DNA from 3 places in the Nonomuraea sp. NPDC004186 genome. Region 3 is predicted to be linked to each of the others. Evidence: riboswitches for the same ligand, from Rfam matches in the RefSeq annotation. Region 3 holds a riboswitch; each other region holds the start of a gene.

Region 1 (7,437 bases), on a different contig from region 3:
GTCGAGCGTGCCCAGCAGCCCGCTGCCCTCGAACACCAGGTTGATCATCTCGGCGCTGACGCCGAAGTCCTCCAGCACCAGCGACGGCACGCCCAGCGCGATCGCCTCCAGCGCCGCCGTCGAGCTCACCGTGACGAACCCGGCCGCCCGTTCGAGCTGGTCGTGCATCGACCCCGCCGCGAACTCCACCCGCCCCGGCTCGCCCATCTCCCGCCACAGCCGCTGGTAGTGGTGGCGCTCGTTGTGCGTCTGCCGCTCGTCCTCAAGGGCCCGCAGCTTGACCACCACGTCCAGCTCGGGCCGCAGCCGGGCCAGCTCGGCCAGCGCCAGCAGGATCCGCTCGCGGTCCTGGCGCTCCCGCGGCACCTTGGCCTGGGTGGCGAACACGACCCGGTTCCCGCCCCCGGCGACCACGTCGGAGCGCAGGAACGGCAGCCTGGCCAGCCCCACCGCCCCTCCCCCGCCGAGCCGGCCGGCGATCTCCGAGAACTCGGCCACCTCACGCTCGCTGTGCACCACGAACAGGTCGCACCCGCTGCGGAACAACCACGCCTTCTCCGTCGCCGGCACCGAGATGCCCGGCAGCCCGCTCACGAACACCGGCCGCGGCCGCAGGTCGCCGAGCACGTCGGCCACCAGCACGTCCACCACCGGGCCCGTGCAGGCCACCAGCACCACGTCCGGGCGCATGCGCTCGGCCAGCCGCCGCACGGACCGCGCCGAGACCACCGGCGGCGGCTCCAGACCGCCCACGGCGGCGGCGATCTGCTCCGGCGAGGGCGCGATCGGCGTGCGCACCACCACGAGCTCCGCCGTGCCACCGGGGGGAAGGTCGCCGAGCAGGCAGGCCGCCCACTTCAGATACGAGTCGGAGTCGGCGACCGCCAACACTTTCAACCGGACACTCCTGTCAGATGCGAGCGAAGGGCGGGGGCCGCCCTGCTGGTCCACCAGTCGTCAGGAACGTCCACGGGCTCCACGGCGACACCGCGCGGGCTGAGCAGCACCCGCAGCGAGGTGATCGCGGTCGAGGGCAGGCTGAGCACGCGCTGGCCCGCGTCCAGGCCGCGCAGCGTCAGCTCGGCCGGCGCGCCCACGTCGTGCACGGTGATGCCGGGGCGCTCCCTGATGAGGGCCACGTCCACGGGGTCCTCGCGGCGGTGCGGGTAGTACGCGAGCGGCTCCTGGGCCGCCAGGTCCGTCAGCCAGCGCAGGTAGTGGTCGCGGTGCACGAGCCCGTTGCGGACGAGCGAGGTGCCGAGGACGACCGTGCGCTCCGCGGGCCCCTCCGCGCTGGGCGGCTGGGCACGCAGCCAGTCGAACTGGTGGCGTACCAGGTTGATCCCGGCCTGCCGTACGCCGTCCGCCAGGGCCTCGTCCACGGGCAGGGCGGTGAAGACCGACACGTCGCTCAGGCGCAGCCGCAGCGCGGCCGCCAGGCCCAGCACGGAGCGCAGCTTGGTCGGCTGGGCCCTGGCCCGCAGCAACGGCCGGTACGGCCCCGCGGCCAGCAGCTCCAGCAGCCGGAGCGTGGCCAGCCCGTCGTCCACGATGACGATGCGTCCGGGACGCGAGGTGAGCCAGCGCACCTGCACCCTGCCGGAGAAGGCGTCACCGACGGCCTGCACGCGCCTGGGCATGCGCTCACGCGGCTCCGCCAGCTCCAGGCCGTCGGGCAGCCCCAGAGACCTCAGCTCCCGACGCGTGGCCTTCAACGGCCTCAGACCGGCACGCGGCACGACCACCGTCTCGGGGCCGAGCACGCCCGCGTAATGGGCCTCGACGGCGCACAGCATCTGGAGCGGTGACTCCACCCAGGCCGACGCCTGTTCGACCACTCCTGTCCTCCCAGCCGGGTGATGGCCCGTTCACGACCGCTTCAAGCTAGCCCCGCCGCCTTAAGCCACCAGAAACGCGACGTGAACAATGGAGAGTATGAACTCGCTCATGCTCAACACCGACGGCGTGCAGATCCCGCAGCTCGGCTACGGCGTCTGGCAGGTCCCCGCCGACGAGGCCGCCAAGGCCGTCGCGACCGCGCTCAAGGCCGGTTACCGGCACGTGGACACCGCCGCCGCGTACGGCAACGAAGAAGGCGTGGGGCAGGCCGTACGCGAAAGTGAGCTCCCGCGCCGGAAGCTGTTCGTGACCACCAAGCTGTGGAACGCCGACCACGGCCGCGCGGAGGCGGCCTTCGACGAGTCCCTGGCCCGGCTCGGCCTCGACTACATCGACCTTTTCCTCATCCACTGGCCGGTGCCGCAGCAGGACAAGTACGTGCAGGCGTGGAAGGCGATCGAGAAGATCTACCGTGACGGGCGGGCCAAGGCCATCGGCACCTCCAACTTCAGCATCGCCCACCTCACCCGCCTCATGAACGAGACCGACCTCGTTCCCTCCATCAACCAGATCGAGCTGCACCCGTACCTCCAGCAGCGCGAGCTGCGCGCCTTCCACGAGGCCAACGGCATCCTCACCGAGGCGTGGAGCCCGCTCGGCCAGGGCCAGGGCCTGCTGAACGACCCCGCGCTGGCCAAGCTGTCGGACAAGTGCGGCAAGACGCCCGCGCAGATCGTGCTCCGCTGGCACCTGCAGCTCGGCCACGTCGCGATCCCCAAGTCGGTCACCCCGGCGCGCATCGCCGAGAACATCGGCGTCTTCGACTTCATCCTCGACGCCGAGGACATGGCCGCCATCGGCGCGATGAACAGGGGCCAGCGGATCGGACCCGACCCCGACACGTTCAACATGACCTGACTCGTCTACGATCTCCCGCGTGCGGGATTTTGCGTGGGGCATAGCGGCGACAGGGAATATTGCGCGGACCGTCGGGGCGGCCATCGCGGCCGAACCGGGCATGCGGGTGGCCGCCGTCGGATCGAGGAACATGGGGCGGGCGCAGGCGCTGGCCGCCACGCTGGGGGCGGAGTCCGCGTACGACTCCTATGAGCGGCTCTGCGCCGACCCGGCCGTGGACGCGATCTACGTGGCGACGCCGCACGCCCAGCACCTGGAGGTGGCCGAGGTCGCCATCGCCGCGGGCAAGGCCGTGCTGTGCGAGAAGCCGCTGGCCGCCACCGTGGACGACGCGGAGAAGATGGTACGCCTGGCGCGCGAGGCGGGCGTGTTCCTGATGGAAGCGATGTGGATGCGGTTCAACCCGCTCGTCCAGAAGATCGCGGCCGACGAGCGCTTCGGCGACCTCCGCTCGGTGCACGCCTCCTTCGGCTTCGCCAAGTCCTACGACCCGGAGCACCGGCTGTGGGCGCCGGAGCTCGGCGGCGGGGCGCTCCTGGACCTGGGGATCTACCCGTTCGGGCTGGCCCAGCTGATCCTCGGCATGCCCTCCGACCTGCGGATCACCGGCACTCTGGCGCCCAACGGCGTCGACGCGGAGGCCGGCGGCGTGCTGCTCTACCCCGGTGGCAGGAAGGCTCTCGTGGAGACTTCGTTGCTCGGGAATTACCCGAACCATGCCAGTGTTGTAGGGACTCAGATGCGGGCGGACCTCCAGGCACCGTTCTGGGCCACGCCGCGGATTCTGCTCTCCGGGCCCTCCATGGAGCCGGAGGAGTACATCCTCGATCCGGCGGACAACGGGTACGCCGGGGAGCTCCGCGAGGTCCGGGCCGCGACGGCCGAAGGCAGGACCGAAAGTTCGATCATGCCGCTCGACGAATCCCTTGCCATGATGGGGCTTCTGGCCGAGGCTCGCAGGCAGGTCGCCTAGCTGGGCCTTTATCGATTTGTAACGCTCTTGCCTTATGCATTACGTTTGAGGCATTCTTGAGACATACGTCCGGTTTGTCCGGACTTGTCCGACCATCGCAAGACACATCACAGGAACGTCCTGTGACCGCTGAATCCGCCCTCGGGCGGAACCGGGGACCCACGTCCTTTGGGGTGAATCGGCACTTCGGTGCCGTAGGGCAGCTTCCACGTCCGAACCCGTCAGCTAACCCGGTAAGCGGCATGGAAGCAAGGAGTAAACCCCCTCGATGGCCAACATCCGCTTTACCTCCGCTGCGAAGACCAACATCGCCCGCGCCCTTCTCGGCGCCACCATCCTCGGGACCGCGTTCGGCGCCCACATGACCAGCGCCACCGCAGCGGACAAGCAGCCGATCGACACCGTCGCCGGCACCGCCACCGTCGCCGACCACGCCGAGCGCTCGCGCGAGGCCAAGGCCGGCGTCACCGCCGGCGAGGTCCTGGCCCTCGCCAAGTCCCAGGTCGGCATCACCGAGAACGCGGCCGGCGGCGGCACCAAGTTCCAGCGCTGGTACGCCAACTCGCAGCGCGCCGCGGAGACCATCGCCCGTGACGGCGGCAGCCGCGCCGACTACCTGAACGCCGCCTGGTGCGCGATGTTCGTCTCCTGGGTGGGCGACCAGACCGGCGCCCGCTCGCAGATCGGCTGGGACGCCTGGACCGTCGCCCACGCCAAGTGGTTCCAGGCCAACCACCGCTTCGGCACCGAGGCCAAGCCCGGCGCCATCGTGTACTTCTCGTGGAGCGGCAGCAAGAACCTCAACGACATCAAGCACGTCGGGTTCGTCGAGAAGGACAACGGCGACGGCACCATCTCGACCGTCGAGGGCAACACCGGCAACGGCAAGGTCGAGGAGCGCGTCCGTCCCAAGTCCCAGGTCGTCGGCTACGGCTACCCCCAGTACCGTTCCTGACCGGACTGTCCCCCTCCAGGCTGGACTTCCCCCAGGCGCCTACTGACCGGACTCCCCCAGGCACCTCCTGGCCGGCCTTCCCCCAGCGCCGAACGAGCGCGCGTCCCGCAACGGGACGCGCGCTCGTCGCGTTTCACCCCCGGCGAGTGCGGCGGCGTGCCGAGCGGAACCCGGCGACCGGTGCCGTTCGGCCGTCGCGTTTCACCCCCCGCGAGTGCGGCGGCCCGTCACCGGGGAAGACCCGAGGCGAACCGCCCGCGACCTCGCCAAGGAGCCGCCCACCATGCCAGCCGCGCGCAGACGCCCCGGAAGGCTGGTGCGGAGTGGGCTGCGACGGATCGCCGACGGGCTCTTCCCGCGCGGCGCCAACCCGCACGGCGTCCTGCCCGCCCTGCTGATCCTCCTGGCCTTCGTCACCGGCCTCGTGGACGCCGTCAGCTTCCTCGGCCTGGGCCGCGTCTTCGTCGCCAACATGACCGGCAACATCGTCTTCCTCAGCTTCGCCCTGGCCGGGGAGGCCCAGATGTCCAGATGGGCCTCCCCGGCGGCCCTCGTCGCCTTCGGAGCCGGTGCCTGGAGCGCCGGCCGGGTGATCAGGCGGACCGCGAACCCGCGGCGGGCGTTCGCCGCCGCCACCGCCGTACACGCGCTCCTCGTCGCCGCCACCCTCGCGATCGCCCTCACGGCCGGACACCGCACGACCTGGTCCCAGGCGGCCCTCATCGTGCTGCTCGCCTGCGGCATGGGCCTGCAGAACGCGTCCGTACGCGCGCTCGGCGTACCCGACCTGGTCACCAACGTCCTCACCACGACCCTCACGAGCCTGGCCGCCGACACGCCGGGCCGGGCCGCCCTGCGTCGATCCGCCTCCATTGCCGCGATGTTCCTCGGCGCCCTGACCGGCGCCCTCCTCCACCTCACGACCGGCCCCGCACCCGCCCTGGCGGCCGCCCTGGCCCTGCTCACCACCGTCGCCCTCGTCGCCCGCAGCGGTCTCAGCCGAGAAAGAACTCCGCCAGCGCCCGGGTGACCCCGGCCGGATCGTTCTCCATCGGGATGTGCCCCGCCCCGGGAACGCGCACCAGCGTCGTGTTCGGCACCTCGGCGGCGAAGCGCTCGGCGTACCGGACCTCCTGGAACGTGTCGTCCTCCCCCCACACCAGCAGCTTCGGCGTCCCATCGGCCCTGAGTGCGGGCACCAGGTCCAGCGTGTAACGGCTGTCGGCCGCGCCCGCCAGCGCCATCCACGACCGGCTCACCCGCGGGTCGTTCCACGGATCAAGGTAATCGGCCAGCTCCGCCTCGGTGGCCGGCCGGGCGAGCGCGGTGGTGACCGCCTTGCGGCGGGCGGCCAGCAGTTCCTCCACGGTCGTGGCCGCCACCACGGCCGGATCCCGGTAACGGGCCACGCCGGGCACCGGCCAGGAGTCGTATGTGACCGAGTTGACCAGCGCCAGCCGCCGCACCTCTGGCCTCCCCTCCACCAGCAGGTGCTGGGCGACCGCACCGCCGATGTCGTGCCCCGCCACCGAGAGCCGCTCCCCCGCGCCGACCGCGGCCGCGAACCGGGCCACCCACGCCGCCAGCGCCGGAACCGCCGCCGTCTCCGCCGTCAGCTCCCCGCCGGAACGCCCCAGCCCCGGCAGATCCACCGCCACAGGACGCAGCCCCGCCGCCGCCAGCCCGTCGATCACCGGCGCCCAGACCCGGCTCCAGTACGTGCCGTGCAACAGCAACACCACCGGGCCCCGCTCGCCCGACGTCAGATAGCTGGCCACGCGGCCGTCGACTTCGATCGTCATTCGCTCGAACATGGACATAACCATCATGTTCTGGAAGCGTCCCCGTCAAATACCAATTAAGGTATGTCGCTATGACATTGGCGCAGCTTAGGGCCCTGGTCGCGGTCGCCGAACACGGCGGCTTCACCGCCGCCGCCGAGCACACCGGCATGTCCCAGCCCGCGGTCAGCCGCGCCATCGCCGCCCTCGAACGCGAGCTCGGCGCCGCCCTGTTCGTCCGCCACCGCGACGGCATCGCCCTCACCGAGGCCGGCCGGCGAGCCCTCGCCCGCGCCCGCGAGACCCTGCGCCACTTCGACCTCATCCGCGCCGACGTGGCCGCCGCCAGCGGCCAGATCACCGGCGAACTCCGCCTGGCCAGTCTCCCCAGCGCCACCGGCACGCTCGTCGCCAAGCTGCTGCGCGCGTTCACCGACCGCTACCCGCAGGTCCGCGTACGCCTCTTCGAGGGCATGGACGACGACATCCGCGAATGGCTGCACCGCGGCGCCGCCGAGGTCGGCGTCGTCACCCTCCCCGCGCCCGGCCTGCACACCGTCCACCTGAGCACCCACGACATGGTCGCCGTGCTGCCCGCCGACCACCCCCTGGCCGCCCGCCCGGCCGTCACTCTCGCCGATCTGGAGGGCAGGCCGTTCATCCTGACCACCGCCGGCTGCCGTCCCCTCATCATGGGTGCGGCGCTGACGGCCCAGGTACGGCTCGACGTCGCCTTCGAGGCCAGCGGGCCCGCCGCCATCCTGGAGATGGTGGCCGCGGGGCTGGGCGTCAGCATCGTCCCGACCCTCGGCCTCCCCACCGACCTGGGCACCGTCGTCACCCGGCCCCTGGAGCCGAAGATGACCCGTTCGCTGGCCCTGGCCGTTCCGTCGGCGGACGACTGCCCCCCGACCACACGCGCCTTTCTCGACCAGCTCGGCTCCTTTACATTGTAGATCAGCGTGTACGTC
Region 2 (7,437 bases), on a different contig from region 3:
CAGATGTTCAGGGAGGAACGATGACGCTCACGGCCCCGCCCGCCGCTCCCCCGGCCCAGGAGCGGCGCGCGCCGTCCCGGCGTCCGGTGCGGCCGTTGCGGATCCTGCTGCACGCCTTCCTGACGCTGGTGGCCCTCGGGTGGCTGCTGCCGCTCGCGCTGGCCGTCTACGCGTCGCTGCGCCCGTACGAGGAGACCGCCCGCCTGGGCTACTTCTCGCTGCCCGAGCACCTCACGCTCGGCTACTACGGGCAGGCGTGGTCCCAGGCCGAGCTGCCCCGCTACTACCTCAACACGTTGATCATCGTCGTGCCCGGTGTGCTGATCACGTTGTTCATGGCGTCGTTCACGGCCTTCGCCATCGCGCGGCTGCGCATTCCCGGGCGCAAGGCGCTGCTGATCGTGTTCACCGCCGGGAACCTGCTGCCGCCGCAGGTCCTCATCACCCCGCTCTACACCCTCTACACCCTCGTCCCGCTGCCCGCGTGGCTGTCGGGCTCGCAGTCGCTCTACGACTCCTACCTGGGGCTGATCCTCGTCCACGTGGCGTTCCAGTTCGGCTTCTGCGTGTTCGTCATGGCGAACTTCATGCGCACGATCCCCGAGGAGATCACCGAGGCGGCGCTGGTGGACGGGGCCTCGGTGTGGAAGCGGTACTGGCGGCTGACGCTGCCGCTGTGCCGTCCGGTGCTGGCGGCGCTGTCCACGCTGCAGTTCACCTGGATGTACAACGACTTCCTGTGGGCGCTGGTGCTGATGTCGTCGGGCGACAAGCTGCCGGTCACCTCCGCGCTGAACAACCTGCGCGGCCAGTTCTTCACCGACTACAACCTGCTGGCCGCCGGGTCGGTGCTGGTGGCACTGCCCACGCTGATCGTCTTCCAGCTCCTGCACAAGCAGTTCGTCGCCGGTCTGACGCTGGGGGCCACCAAGGGCTAGAGGGGGCTAGAGGAGGGTGCGGAAGCGGGCGGCCACGTGCTCCCACGCCCAGTCGCGGGCGATCCAGTCGCGGCCGCCCGCGCCCATCTTGCGGGCCTTGTCGGGGTCGGTCAGCAGCTCGACGATCGCCTGGGCCACCTCGCCCGGGTCCTCTCCGTCCACGACCAGCCCCGTCTCGCCGGGCCGCACGGCGTCGGGCGCGCCACCGGACGCGCCGGCCACCACCGGCAGCCCGGTGGCGGACGCCTCCAGGAACACGATCCCGAGCCCCTCCACGTCCACCCCCTTCCACCGGGTACGGCACGGCATCGCGAACACGTCGGCGGCGGCGTAGTAACCGGGCAGGCTCGCGGCCGGCACCGTGCCGGTGAACCTGATCGACTCCCGCCCCGCCGCCAGGCGTTCCAGCGTCCTGCGGTGGGGGCCGCCGCCGACCAGCAGCAGCACCGCCTCCGGCACCGAGCGCAGCACCCGGGGCCAGGCCCTGATGAGCTGGTCCTGGCCCTTCCTCGGCACCAGCCGCGACACGCACACGACCACCGGCCTGCCGTCCAGGCCCAGCTCCGCCTTGGGCGCGTCGGGGCGGAACTGGCCGACGTCCACGCCGGGCGCCAGCCGTACGAGCTTGCCCGGCGGGACGGCGGCGACCAGGCGGCCGCGCGTGTACTCGCCCAGGTACGTCACCACGTCGGCGTGCTCGCCGATCCTGCGCAACACGGCGCGGAAGCCCGGCGCGCTCGCCCACGACGCCTCGTGGCCGTGGGTGAGCATCACCACGCGCCGCGCGCCCGCCCGGCGCAGGCGGGGGGCGAGCAGCCCGAGCGGCGCCGCCGCCCCGAACACCACGGTCTGCGCGCCGTGCTCGGCCACCAGCCTCGCCGCCCTACGGGCGACGGCCGGCGTCGGGAGCATGAGCCGCGTCGGATGCCGCACGATCGGGAACGGCTGGAGCTCGTCGAACTCCTCGCAGCCCGGCCAGGCGGGCGCGTAGACGACCACGCCCGGCGTGCGCAGCGCGAGGCCGTGCACGAACGACTGGATGCCGCCCGGCCTGGGCGGGAAGTCGTTCGTGACGACCAGCACCTTGGGCCCCGCACCCGGCGTCGCGCCGGCCGCCGCGCTTGTCACCGCGCGTGTCACTGCACGGGGACGCCGTTCAGCTTGGCCCATGCACGGGCCATCGCGATGCGCTCGGGGCTGGAAGGATGGGACGCATAGAGCACATATTCCACCGCATCCGGCGACAAGTCGGAAATATTGGTGACTGCCAGGCGTTTCTGCATCGCTATGAACGTGGCCGGGTCGTGCGTGAGGTCCAGCGCGTGAAGGTCGGCCCTGGCCTCGATCTGGCGGCTGATCAGGTTCTCGGCGGGGCTCATGAGCAGCGAGCCGAAGGTCATCAGGCCTATGACCGCGCCGACCGCGCGCGGATCGCCCAGGCCTGTGACGCCGGTGCGGCGGCGTACCAGGTCAAACACCCAGAACAGCAGGATCGCGCCCAGCGCGGCGCCCAGGGCGCCGATGAACGTGCCGTAGAGCACGTCGTCTGTCTTGGCGTGGCCCAGCTCGTGCGCCACGACCAGCTCGACCTCGGCCTTCGGGGCCTTGAGCAGCGTGTCGTAGACGACGATGCGGCGCGTGGCGCCGAACCCGGACACGTAGGCGTTCAGCGCCGTCGTCCTGCGGGAGGCGTCGGCGACCAGCACGTCCTCGACCGGCACGCCGTCCCGCTTGGCCATGTCCAGGAGCTCGGTGCGGAGCTGGCCCTGCTGCATGGTCGTGAAGTCGTTGAACAGCGGCTCGAACACCACCGGGTAGACGAACGACGCCAGCACCGTCAGCGCGAACGCGCCCACGGCGGCCGGGATCCACCACCGCCTGAACTTGCGGGCCAGCGCCACGAGCACCAGCAGCATCAGGCTGAGCATGAACGCGTCGACGCCGATGTTCTTCAGCCGGTCGCTTCCCCAGGACCCCCAGGTCTGGATGGACAGGCCGTAACTGCGCAGCAGCGTCTCGCCCCAGATGGCGATCGGCAGCTTGATCAGCTGGGTGAAGAGGGTGATGACCACGACGCCCAGCACCACGCGGACCCACCAGGAGCCTTTGAGCCACGCCACCAGCTTCACGCCGAGCGGGGTGGCGACGAGCAGCCCGGCGATGATCAGCATGAGGGCCAGCGAGAGGTAGGCGGGCAGGGTGCTGGCCGCGTCGAACGCCTCGGACCTGGCGATCTGCGCGGCGGTGAAGTCGCGGGCCGGGTCGGGTGGTCCGGAGGTCAGGAGGTGCCAGGGGGTGCTGAAGGCGGCCACGGCCGCGATCACCAGGCCGAGCAGCACGGCCGCCACCGCCGCCTGCCGCCTCAGCCGGCGCTCGCCGTCGGACTCCGGTGGCCCTCCCCCGTTCACGGACACACCCTCACCATGCCCCCGCCTTCCGCCGCCGCTCTCCTCCTTCACGAACACACCACCGCCGGCCACCGGCCCCGCGCTCTCCCCTTTCACGGGCGCGCCACCCCCGGACACCAGCCCCGGGCTCTCCCCTTTCGCGGACGCGCCACCCCCGGACACCGGGCTGACGCCCTCCCCCTTTACTGACGCGCTCTCACCGTGACCGCGCGCCTCGCCACTCAGAGCCGCGGTGCCTCCGGCCTCCTCACCCTCCTTCGACGCCTCTTGCGACGCGTCGTCCACGTTCCGCCGTTCGCTCATCTGCCTCCCCCTCACGCGAGCTGGTCTCGCACGTAGTCGCGCCACCGTGCCGTCAGCGTGGCCGCGGAGAGGCCGAGCGCGGCGAGTGCTCGGTCTACGCCGCCCGCGCGGGCGTCACGGTAGAGCCTCACCAGCGTCCTCTCACCGAACCGGTCAGCCAGGAAGCGACACGCCAGCCAAGCCTCCTGGTACGCCCGGGCGAGCCGGACGGAGTCCCGCCCGTCAGCCGCGAAAGCCGCAGGTCCGGGCAATTCCCTCGGCAGCCTCCCGGCCCGCACCTCGGCGGCGAGCTCGGCGGCCGCGGTACTCACAGGGAGCCCGGAGTCGCGGTAGCCGACGTAGTCGGCGAACCCCTCATAGAGCCATGGGGGCAGGCGGTCGGTGCCGGCGACGACGTGGGTGAGCTCGTGGGTGAGTACGACGTCCTTGCCGGTGGAGTTCAGCTTGGCGAAGAACTCGGGGACGATGATCACACGCCCGCGATCGGCCACCGCCGCCAGCCCGTCGACCCGCCCCACCCCGGCCAGCCCGGCCGCCTCGACGGCGGACGAAGGAACGACTACGAGCGGTCGTACTGACCTTCCGAGCACGGCCGACACCCGCTGCCCCGCCCGATCAGCCCTCCGTGCGATGTCGCCGAGCTCGGCGGGTGCGGTGCGCCGGCCGACGACCACGGACCGCGCCCCACGGGCCACGACCTCGCCGTCACCCCACGGTCCGCGGACTCCGGCGGGAAGGATGGGGGAATCGGGGGTGGGGGCGCTGGCGGAGGCGACGGCGAGAAGCAGGACGGAGACGATCGCAGCCCGCCGACTCACCTGCCCTGACACGATGCCCGATCGTAGCCGCCCGCCGACCCATGACCGGCCACTCCGCACCCCGAACCGCGCGCCCGTGAGAGCCGTCCACCCGCACCGCATGCGGTGGCTGCGCGCCAGAGGACCGCACACCGCGCGCCACCGGACGGGGAGCCTGGCCCGTGAGCCGTGACCCGTGAGCCGAGGGTCATGAAGCCGAGGGTCGTGGGGCTGAGGGTCGTGAGGTCGTGGGGCCGTGACGTCGTGGGGCCGTGGGGCCGAGGCTTGGGGGCTGTGGGGCCACGTGCGCGAGGCCGTGAGGCGGGGAGCCGTAAGGCGGGGAGCCGTAAGGCGGGCGGTGTGGGTGAGTGGGTGGGGTGGCTGTTTTGAGGGGGTGCCGTGGCGGTGGGTGCGTTGTGCGGGTCAGCGGGCGTCTTCCTGGAGGCCCTCAGCCAGGTGCGGCGGGTGGTGCCGCCCGTGCTCCGCCGTAAAAAATGAAAGTGACAATGGGAGAGCCCCGCCCGGAGGAGCCGGGCGGGGCTTCTTCACATGCCGGGACGAACAGCGCCGACGAACGACGCCCGCCGCCATTCACTCAGCTTGTCGATGCGTACCCGTTCGCCTGTCCGAGGCGAGTGGACCATCTTGCCCTTGCCGACGTACATGCCCACGTGGCCGAGCCCCCTGAAGAACATCAGGTCGCCGGGCCGGAGGTTCCGCCACGAGACCTTGTTCCTGGTGCGGGCGAACTGGCTGGCCGCCACGCGTGGGAGCTTCACCCCGGCCTTCTTCCAGGCGTACTGGACGAGGCCGGAGCAGTCGAACGAACCAGGGCCTGTGCCTCCGTACCGGTACGGGTCACCGACCTGGTTCTTGGCCACGACGACAGCCTTGCGGGCCTTCGCCTTCTGACGGGCGACCTTGGCCGCCCTCAGCGCCGCGGCCGAGGTCGTCTTCGAGGTTCCGGCGGTTGCGGCCGCCTTGGTCGTCGAAGCCGAATCGGTCGTGGCCGCCTGAGCCGTTGGGGCATGGAGGATCGCACCTCCGGCCGTCACGGTCATCGTGAGCGCTACGCCACTCAGGGCAATGCGGGACAGACGGGGGTTATGCAGGGAGGTAGACAGGATTTCTCCTTGACTCTTCCACGAATGCCTGCCGGGTTAGCTGACGGATTCGGGCCTGGAAGTCGCCCTACGGCGCGATGTGCGCGCCGATTCACCCCCTGATCCCTGGGGAACTGGGATCGCTGGGTCCCCGGCTCCGTGCCTCCTGGCTGCACGGATTCGGCAGGCCAACCGTCCCGACCAATGTGTTGATATGGGGACATTTGGGCGGTTGACCAGCGGATCTTTATCTGTCTCACACCGGGAAAGACCGGTGCGGGTTCGCGGGGGACATGGCTTGTTCACCGCGACGTCGCCAGAAGCTACGCCGAAGGGTCAAGGATCGGCAAAGCGGAACACCGCTTGTAAAGATCAGATAGTGGAGTCAGTAAGGAGGGAAATCCCTGCTGGAACACCAGGTTCCGTTACCGAAATGTGACGCTGCTCACATTTGTTTTCGCGCCCGTTTGTCAGGCCCCAAATGTCGCGTTTGTCACACTTGTTGCGACTCGTCAGGCGCGCTGGATCGTTCCCATCGCCCATCAGCCGAACCTCGTTCGGCTGATGCGATCAACGATCCGGCGTCGTAGCTACGGGCGGATGGCGCCCACGAGGCGGCCGCCGTACGCCGAGAGTTTGACGACCTTGACCACGTCGCCCGTCTGCGGCGCGTGAACGATTTTCCCGTCGCCGGCGTAGATACTGACGTGACCCAAGCTCGAGCTGAAGATGAGGTCCCCCGGCTGGAGGGCGCTCAGTGAGACCTTGCGGCTCGCGCCCCAGGCCCACTGCTGCCAGGTCGTGCGCGGCAGTGACACGCCCGCGGCGCGCCACGCCGCCTGGGTCAGGCCGGAGCAGTCCCAGCCGCCCGGACCCGTCCCGCCGAACACGTACGGCTTGCCCACCTGGGCGAAGGCGAAGCGCAGGACGGCGGCGGCGTTGCCCGAGGCCGGGCCCGTGTACTGGATGCCGACGCTGTTCGGGTTGCCGGGGTTGTAGGCGCCCAGCTTCTTCAGGAGCTTCTTCTGCTCGGAGATCAGCTTCATGATCTCCGAACGCTCCTTCTCGACCCCGTCCCGTTCCCGGTCGGCCGCCTCCAGCGCCTCTTCCGCCTTGTCGCGTTCGACCTTCAGCCCGCGGTTCTCCCGGTCGAACGCGGCCAGCTTCTCCGCCCGCTCCCGCGAGAGCTGCCCGGCCAGCGCCAGGCTCATCAGGAAGTCGTCGGGGCGGTCCGCGCTCACCAGGCCGGGCAGGGAGGTCACGTCGGTGCCGAGCTTGTAGCTGTCGACGGCCATGCCGATCACCTGGGCGCGCAGGTCCGCGACCGTCGCCAGCTTGGTCTTGTAGCGGTCGTTCAGCTTGGTGTAGGCGCCCTTGGCGGCCTTGTACCGCTCGGTGGCCGTGTTGAAGCGGTCGACGACCTTGTCGGCCTTGTCGTTGAGCTTGTCGAGCTTGGCCTTGGCCTGTCCGAGGGTGGGCCGGGGATCAGCGACGGCGGCTCCCATGGGAGACAGGACCAGCCCGAACGCGAGACCCGCGGCCACCGGCACCCTGCCAAACCTCACTGTGTCGCCTCCCAGGGATGATATCTGGGGCGAATAGTACAGAAGTGGCGGGTGAGGTCACACGTTATCCGCCCAATTCGTAATATCCCTGGCACGGCGCGGCAAATCCGCACGTAAGGGGTGCAGGTAATCTAGGCCCGGCCCAGCCTGCGCAGCAGCAAGCCAGACGGAACGGGTCTGGCTCCCATCCGCCTGACGGACTCGGCCACCTCGCGGTCCGACGACACCACGGCCATGGCCCGGCCGGGCGGCTCGGCGCGTACGAGCTGGCGGATCAGATCGTCGGCGATCTCCCCCGGCTGGCTGAACAGCACCCGCACCCC
Region 3 (7,437 bases):
GCCTGCTCAGTGACGGCACCCGGTTGCGGCTGATGTGGCTGCTGTCGTCCGGCGAGTACGACGTCACCAGCCTCGCCGAGGCCATCGCGGTCGCGCGGCCCTCGGTCTCCCAGCACCTGGCGAAACTCCGCTACGCGGGGCTGGTGGAGACGCGCAGGGACGGGCGTCGCGTGCTGTACCGGGCACGCGACGCCCACGTCCGCTCGCTCATCAAGGAGGCCCTCTTCCACGCCGACCACGAGGTGTCGGGCATCCCCCGGCACGACTGAGCGAGCCTCAACGGCCGGCGTGAGCCGGCACGGCTCTGACCGTGAGCACCCCTCCGCGGTTCAGCATGCCCACGGCCAGGGCGCAGAGCGCGCCGAGGACAGCAAGCGCGACCCACACCCGGCCACTGCCGAGCAGGGCTCCGACCAGCAGGTTCCCCACGGTGATACCGATCCCCGCGACGGTGTTGTACAGGCCGTAGTGGGTGGCGACGAGCCGCTCGCCCGACAGAGCCACGACGGTGTCCATCTCGAACGGGTACGTCAACGCGCCGCCCAGGGCCAGCAGCACGACGCAGGCGATCACGGCGGCCGTGCGCAGGCCGCCCGGAGCGGGCACCGTCAGGGGCACGAAAGCGAGCGCCATGAGCGCGACCCCGCGCACCACGGCCTGCGGCCCGCTCCACCGGCCGCGCGCCCACTCGGTGATCCGCACCTGCCCGGCGATGGCCACCAGCGCGGACACCACGAACAGCACGCTGACCGCCCCCCTGTCACCGAGCTCGAGCGGCAGGGCCAGATACTGGAACGACAGCACGTACGAGCCGCGTCGAGCCGTTCCACGGCCCGCACCAGGCAGGCATCGCCACACCGCCGCAGGCGCACGCCGTGTTCGTCGCCTTCGACCTGCGCACCGGTGTCGACCGCGAGGCTCTGTCGCGCTTGATGCGCCTGCTGACCGACGACGCCCGCCGTCTCACCCAGGGACGGCCGGCACTCGCCGACACCGAGCCGCACCTGGCGGCACTGCCCGCCCGGCTCACTGTCACCTTCGGGTTCGGCCCCGGCCTCTTCGAGGCCGCCGGGCTTTCCGAGCGGCGCCCGGAATCGGTGCGTGCCCTGCCCGCGTTCGCCGTGGACAAGCTGCAGGAACGATGGACCGGCGGCGACCTGCTGGCGCAGATCTGCGCGGACGACCCGCTGACCGCCAGTCATGCGCTACGCATGATCGTCAAGGACGCGCGTTCGTTCGCGCGTGTCCGCTGGACCCAGCGCGGGTTCCGCCGCGCCGCCCACTCCCAGCCCGGCGAGGTGACCCAGCGCAACGTCATGGGCCAGCTGGACGGCACGGTGAACCCCACGCCCGGCACTCCGGACTTCGACCGGGCCGTCTGGTCGGCCGACGGGGTCTTCCACGGTGGCACCACGCTGGTGCTCCGGCGTATCCGGGCCGAGTTGGAGACGTGGGACGCCGCCGACACGACCGCCAAGGAGTTCACCATAGGCCGGCGCCTGGCCGACGGCGCTCCGCTGACCGGCAGCCGCGAGCACGACGAGGCGGACTTCACCCGGCTCACCGCGACCGGATTCCCCGTCATCTCCGAGTACGCCCACATCCGGCGCGCCCGCGTCGACGATCCCAGCCTGCGCATCCTGCGCCGGGTCTACAACTACGACGAAGGCGTCAGCCCGGACGGCAAGGCCGACGCAGGACTGCTGTTCGCCTCTTACCAGGCCGATGTGACCCGCCAGTTCGTCCCCATCCAGCGGCGCCTGGCCGAGGCCGACCTGCTGAACGAGTGGACCACGCCGATCGGCTCGGCCGTCTTCGCCATCCCGCCGGGCTGCGACCCCGACGGCTGGATCGGACAGGGCCTGCTGACATGAAATCGACCCCCAACGCGCCGTTCTTGCCTTTGAAAAGGTTCACCATGATTCATCGCTCCTTGCCCATCCGCCTTCTCGTGCTACTGGCGATCACGCTCGCCGCGGTCGCCGGTTTCGGGGCTCCGGCGTTCGCGCACGCCGGGCTCAAGTCCAGCGATCCCAAAGACAACTCAACCGTGGAAGAGGCGATCTCCAGCATCGAGCTGGTCTTCACCGAGGACATCAACAGCAAGTACGTGACGGTGGTCGTCACCGGTCCCGGCGGCGCGAAGGTCGCCGACGGCAAGCCGGAGGTCAAGGGCGAAACCCTGACCCAGGCACTGAAGCCGGACCTGGCCAACGGACGCTACGCGATCGCGTTCCGGGTGGTCTCCGCCGACGGCCACCCCGTCGCCGAGGAGCTCCACTTCACGCTCAAGGCTCCCACGCCCGAACCCACCCCTACCGACACGGCCAGCGTGAGCGCCTCGCCTGAGCCGAGTGCGGCATCGGCGCTGCCGCCGTCGCCGACTCAGGTCACGGCCACTCCTGCCGCCGCCGACTCCACCGGCAACGGCGGTGGAACATTCCCGGTCGTCCTGCTCGTGGTGGTCGCGCTGGTGGTCGTCGTCGGCGTGTCCGTCTTTGTAGCAGGCCGAAAGCGCGCCGGCAGCTCGAAAGCATGACGACAGCGCCCGTGCCTCAGGGCACGGGCGCTCCCAGTCCGACACGAGCATCAGGAGCTGATCCCGGCGGCGGCGCGAACGCTGCTGTGGATACGGGTGCTCAACCCGCTCGGCTCCTAAACCCTGGCCTTCCTCGCGGTGCTCACCGGCCCCGAGCTGGCGCCTCGCCGCCCTGGCGAGCTTCGGGATCGCCGCGCTCACCTCTGGATCGGAGCGTTCCTGCTGGACCGGCTGCCCCCGCGGACCGTGCCATCCCAGGCGCGGTAGTCCTGGTGGGCCTGGCGTTCGAGCTGTACGAGCCCGCCACCCAGGAGCTTCTCGCCCGCGTCACCACGGGAACGCGGCGCCTACAGGTATACGCCCTGCTGGGGGTCTGTTTGTCGGCAGGCAGGGCGATCGCGGGCCTGGCAGCCGCGGGGGTCGCCCTGGCCTTCCTCCCCCGCGGCGAGGAACGCACCGCCGCGCCAAGTCGGCGCTGGCGCCCTCCCGCTCCCTTGCTCCGGCTGACACTCGCCAGCACCCGCGTTCGCGACGGGCTCGCTGGCAGTGATGATGTTCATCCCTCTGGCCCTGCTCGAACGCGGCGCTCCCTCCTGGGCCCCCGGCTCACCGACCGCGGCGGCCTATCTCGCCTCCACGGCCGCCAACGGGTTGCTGCATGGTTGCAACAACGACTCCAGACGACAGTAGGCAAGGTTGAATGCCTTCCCCGAGGCGGTGACGTTGCCCGAGCCGGGGCCAATCTCACATGGTTCCCTCAGGCTTGGAGGGCTTGGGACGGCGGTGCGAGTGTCGCCGGTCGATGATGACCAGGCTTTGCACGATGCCGTACGGATGGAGGGCGAGGTCGAGTCCGCCGGTGACGGCAGCGATGCTCTGGCGCGGCCGGCGAGCCTGCGGGCGGAACTGGTGGTGCCGAACGCGCTGATGCCGCGCCTCCCGCAGCCCTGACCTGCTCCAGTACGGGAGTCACATCCCGAGGCCAGGCATTACGCGAAAGACAGTCGGCGGCCCTTGAACCGCGGGTGCTTGGTCTCCCAGTATCGCCAGCCTTCGACCCTGGCGGGCACGTTGGCGATTCCCGAATCGATCCGGACGCGGCGGCACGTGCCAAGGACGGCCCAGGCCGACCACCCGATGCGGTAGCCGAAGACGCGGTACGACAGGTTGCCGTACATGCCCTTGCTGACCTTTCTCTCATATTCGTGTCCGCCGAAGACCTTGTGCGCTTCTTGAAGAGAAGAAAACCCCATCCTTCGCAATTTGCGAACCAACTCGCCGGTGCTGACCTCAGCTTGCCTGTCGTTAAATCCCTCGATGGCGGCGCGCACTTGGTGCTCCCGTGTGATCTCCACCTTCATTGACCCACCGGGGCCGTCGATGTAGCGGGTGCGGGGCACGAGGAAGTTCCTCGGTGAAAGCCGATCGGCTCTGATGAAGGTTCGCGGTGAGCACCGGCCGCGGCCAGGGTCGAGGCTGTCGTCCTGGTGGTCGACGCTTTCTGCGCGCGCCGAGAGAGGCAAGGCAGCGGCCATGACCATCGACAGGCAGCCGCCCATGGTCGACATGGTCATTCTTCTGGCGGAGCGACGCACCTTCGGCCTACCAGGAGCGACTACGGCTACTTTTCGGGGAATTGGCGTGGACATGTACCATTCCTTCCGAAATACGAGCCGTGATCGCGACCGCCCGGCAGGCCGGAGAGCGGCGCTCTTCGCCCGCCGAGCGAGCCGACGAGACTCGTACGATGCTTCCAGCCGCCGTCAGCCGCTCCATGACGCCACGCCGCAGGCTTATCCCATTCAGGGGAAGAGCCGGTGAAAAGTATGAAGATCAAGTCGCCTGTCTACACAGATGCTCCCGATACCGAGCCATGCCCCATTGGGACCAGGCGACCCCGAGCGACGCAACGAAGGTCAGCATCCCGGTGATCTCGAAGAAGGCGTCGTGAGGGACCTCGAATTTCACCGGAAACAGGCGGCGCAGGGATTCCTCGGAGGCGCCTACCAGGTGAAGCACCTGCTTGGCCGTATGGTTGTAGGCCCCTTCGACCTCGACGGGATCGCCGCCACCCGGCAGCTCTCCCGGACCGCGCCCGACGTCAAGATCCTCATCCTCACCACGTTCGAGCAGGACGACTACATCTTCGGCGCCCTGCGTGCCGGCGCCTCCGGCTTCCTTCTCAAGCGCGCCCGCCCCGAGGAGCTGATCGCGGCGGTGCACGCGGTCGCGGCGGGAGACGCGCTGCTGTCGCCGTCGGTCACCCGCCGCGTGATCGACCGCATGGCCCGGCAGCCCGCCCCGGACCTCGCCGACCAGGCCAGGCTCGACGCGCTGACCCCACGCGAGCGCGAGACCCTCGAACTCGTCGCCCGCGGCCTGTCCAACCGGGAGATCGCCGCCGCGCTCGTCGTCGAGGAGTCCACGATCAGGACCCACGTGAAGCGGATCCTGATGAAGCTGGGCCTCCGCGACCGCATCCAGGCCGTGATCTTCGCCTACGAGACCGGCATCAACCGCCCCGGCCACACCGCCGGGACAGCACGGGAGAGTTCCGGGCCCGCTTGACCCAGCCGAGCAGAAGCGAACGGGGACGCGTCGCAAACCTTTACCTGGCTCCGAACCTGCTACCGGCAAGGCGTTTCGGGCCCGATACACCGGAGATCGGATTTGTCCCGCTTGCAGCATCCATGGGGAGATATATACCTTTACGTACCTGTGATAAGCGCAGTGACCAACCTTTCCGTCGCTGCGTTGCCGTTTCGTTGACCAGACCGTACGCCGCCCCCAGCGTCGCGTACGGCCGCCGAATCCGCCCCCTCGCGGAACCGGGGACCCATTCTCTTCGGGGTGAATCGGACGCCAGCCCAGGCTGCGCCCGTAGGGCACTTCCACGCCCGAACCCGTCAGCTAACCCGGTAGGCGGCATGGAAGCAAGGAGTCAATACCCTCATGCTCAAGCCCCGGCTTGCCGCACTCGCCCATTCCCTCAAGAGCCACCGCGCTCTTCCCGCCAAGCACCTGAGCCTCGCCATCACCGGCGCGATCCTGGCCGGGACCGCCGCCCTCACGGGCGCGACCGGCACCGCGCTCGCTTCGACCACCGACCACGACGCGCGGCACGAAGCCAAGCAGGGGACCAGGGCGTTCACCTACGGCGTGGACGTCTCCAGGTACGAGTCCCAGTACGACTGGGCTGCCAGCCCGGCCCAGTTCGGCATCATCAAGGCCACCGAGGGCACGTCCTTCCGCGACTCCTCGTTCGCCCGCCACTGGCGCGAAATGGGCAAGAAGGGAATCGTGCGGGGTGCGTACCACTTCGGCCACCCCAGCAACAACCCCATCGCCGAGGCGGAGTACTTCCTCGCCATGGTGAACTCGCAGCCCGCCAAGGCCGGCGACCTGCTGGTCCTGGACCTGGAGACCACCGACGGCAAGTCCGTGGCCGAGGTCAACACCTGGGCCAAGACCTGGCTGTCGCACGTGAAGGCCAAGACCGGAATCACCCCGATGATCTACAGCGGCTGGAACTTCGCCAACACCTACGGCAAGGGCCTGGCCCAGTACCCCCTGTGGGTCGCCCACTACAGCAAGGCCAAGGGCGCCATCACCCCGCCCGCCGACTGGAAGTCCTGGGCCATCCACCAGTACACCGAATCCCCCATCGACCAGAACGTCTCCGCGCTGACCCCCGCCCAACTGCGCGGCCTGGGCCGTCCTGCCGCCTGAGCTGCGGCGCTACCGGGTCTCGCTGATCTCCCTGGTTTCGTTGTCAGGCGGGCCGCGCCGGTACCTCGGGTGACGAGAGCGTGGCGAGCACCGGCCAGGCCTGTTCGGCCTGCAGCGGATCCACGGGCAGCACGTGTCGGGCCCACCAGTTCGCCGCCTGCGGCAGCGGCGAGGGCTCGATCAGGCCGGGGGCGTAGTCGTCGAAGGGTGGATCGTAGATGTATCCGGTGATCACGCCTTGTCCCCGCAACGCTTCGATGGCACGCTCGCGGTTCTCGACCAGCAGAGGCACCCGGAACAGCGGCTGGTCGATGTGATCCCGTACGGCAGGGGCGGCCATGGGGAGACCGGCAAGGCTCGCCACTCCTGCCAGGCGACGTTCCCTCCGGCGGTCCATCACCTGCATCCTGCGGAGCGCGTAACTCTCGGTCAGGCTGCCGGGCCTCGCGCGGTAGTGGTGGTTGTCGGCGCGGATCCAGGGATCCAGCGCGCCGACGCCCGCCGCCGATGAGGCCAGACCGCCCAGTCTCGGGGCGAGCGCGGTACGTCGTAGCTCGATGCGGTGGCCCTGTCGGCTTTCCAGCAGCCCAAGGGCGTGGGACATGTGCCACGCGGGCAGGGACAGCAGGGTCCCGGCCAGCGTGTTGCGGGCGATCGTCTTCAGCAGGGCGGCGAGTTCCACCGTGCGGTACCGGGGAGTGCTCCAGCGCTCTCGCATTTCCAGCAGAGCCGGCCGCTGATGCGGCGACGACAGGGCGATCATGCCACCGGGTGCCGCGCCCGCGTGCTTGGACAGGCTGAACACCCCCGCCGCGCCGAAGGTGCCGACGGGAACGCCGCCGACGGTGGTCTGCAGGGCGTGGGCGGCGTCCTCGATCAAGGGGATCCGCCGTTCGGCGCAGAGCCTGCCAAGAGCATGGACGTCGTCGGGCAGGCCGTACAGGTTGGTGGTCAGCACCCCGTCGAAGTTCAGTTCGTCGATCCGGGTGGCGTCGATGTTGCCGCTCTGCCGGCACACCGGCGCCATGATCGGTCGAAGCCCGGCGGCGAGCACCAGGAACAGGATCTCGTCAGCCGTGATCGGTGACATCAGCAGGCGCTCGCCCGGAGCCATCAGGTGCTTCAGGACCATGAACAGGCCGAGCCTGTTCGACGGCACGGCGAGACAG

The links. A riboswitch is a leader RNA that binds a small molecule or an ion and turns the genes downstream of it on or off. The one in region 3 is predicted to bind cyclic di-AMP.
Region 1: another riboswitch for cyclic di-AMP. It lies ahead of ACWEPL_RS42345 (CHAP domain-containing protein); the one in region 3 lies ahead of ACWEPL_RS50140 (glycoside hydrolase family 25 protein).
Region 2: another riboswitch for cyclic di-AMP. It lies ahead of ACWEPL_RS39455 (C40 family peptidase); the one in region 3 lies ahead of ACWEPL_RS50140 (glycoside hydrolase family 25 protein).

The regions. Positions count from the first base shown of each region.
Region 1 is NZ_JBSGFQ010000072.1:549-7,985, forward strand. Features, by position in the region: gene ACWEPL_RS42325 (DUF6716 putative glycosyltransferase) at 1-891, opposite strand, end outside; gene ACWEPL_RS42330 (hypothetical protein) at 894-1,838, opposite strand; gene ACWEPL_RS42335 (aldo/keto reductase) at 1,936-2,757, shown strand; gene ACWEPL_RS42340 (Gfo/Idh/MocA family protein) at 2,777-3,730, shown strand; cyclic di-AMP (ydaO/yuaA leader) riboswitch at 3,848-3,985, shown strand; gene ACWEPL_RS42345 (CHAP domain-containing protein) at 3,999-4,685, shown strand; gene ACWEPL_RS42350 (YoaK family protein) at 4,969-5,715, shown strand; gene ACWEPL_RS42355 (alpha/beta fold hydrolase) at 5,681-6,487, opposite strand; gene ACWEPL_RS42360 (LysR family transcriptional regulator) at 6,559-7,422, shown strand.
Region 2 is NZ_JBSGFQ010000063.1:7,172-14,608, forward strand. Features, by position in the region: gene ACWEPL_RS39430 (carbohydrate ABC transporter permease) at 1-24, shown strand, start outside; gene ACWEPL_RS39435 (carbohydrate ABC transporter permease) at 21-938, shown strand; gene ACWEPL_RS39440 (glycosyltransferase family 4 protein) at 945-2,066, opposite strand; gene ACWEPL_RS39445 (M48 family metallopeptidase) at 2,075-3,649, opposite strand; gene ACWEPL_RS39450 (hypothetical protein) at 3,661-4,467, opposite strand; gene ACWEPL_RS39455 (C40 family peptidase) at 4,992-5,507, opposite strand; cyclic di-AMP (ydaO/yuaA leader) riboswitch at 5,581-5,745, opposite strand; gene ACWEPL_RS39460 (C40 family peptidase) at 6,140-7,114, opposite strand; gene ACWEPL_RS39465 (NYN domain-containing protein) at 7,246-7,437, opposite strand, start outside.
Region 3 is NZ_JBSGFQ010000101.1:31,200-38,636, reverse strand. Features, by position in the region: gene ACWEPL_RS50180 (ArsR/SmtB family transcription factor) at 1-269, shown strand, start outside; gene ACWEPL_RS50175 (hypothetical protein) at 277-804, opposite strand; partial or broken gene ACWEPL_RS50170 (Dyp-type peroxidase) at 774-1,874, shown strand; gene ACWEPL_RS50165 (copper resistance CopC family protein) at 1,871-2,539, shown strand; gene ACWEPL_RS50160 (hypothetical protein) at 3,089-3,229, shown strand; gene ACWEPL_RS50155 (hypothetical protein) at 3,356-3,490, shown strand; gene ACWEPL_RS50150 (hypothetical protein) at 3,529-4,107, opposite strand; gene ACWEPL_RS50145 (LuxR C-terminal-related transcriptional regulator) at 4,487-5,107, shown strand; cyclic di-AMP (ydaO/yuaA leader) riboswitch at 5,334-5,479, shown strand; gene ACWEPL_RS50140 (glycoside hydrolase family 25 protein) at 5,492-6,268, shown strand; gene ACWEPL_RS50135 (DegT/DnrJ/EryC1/StrS family aminotransferase) at 6,312-7,437, opposite strand, start outside.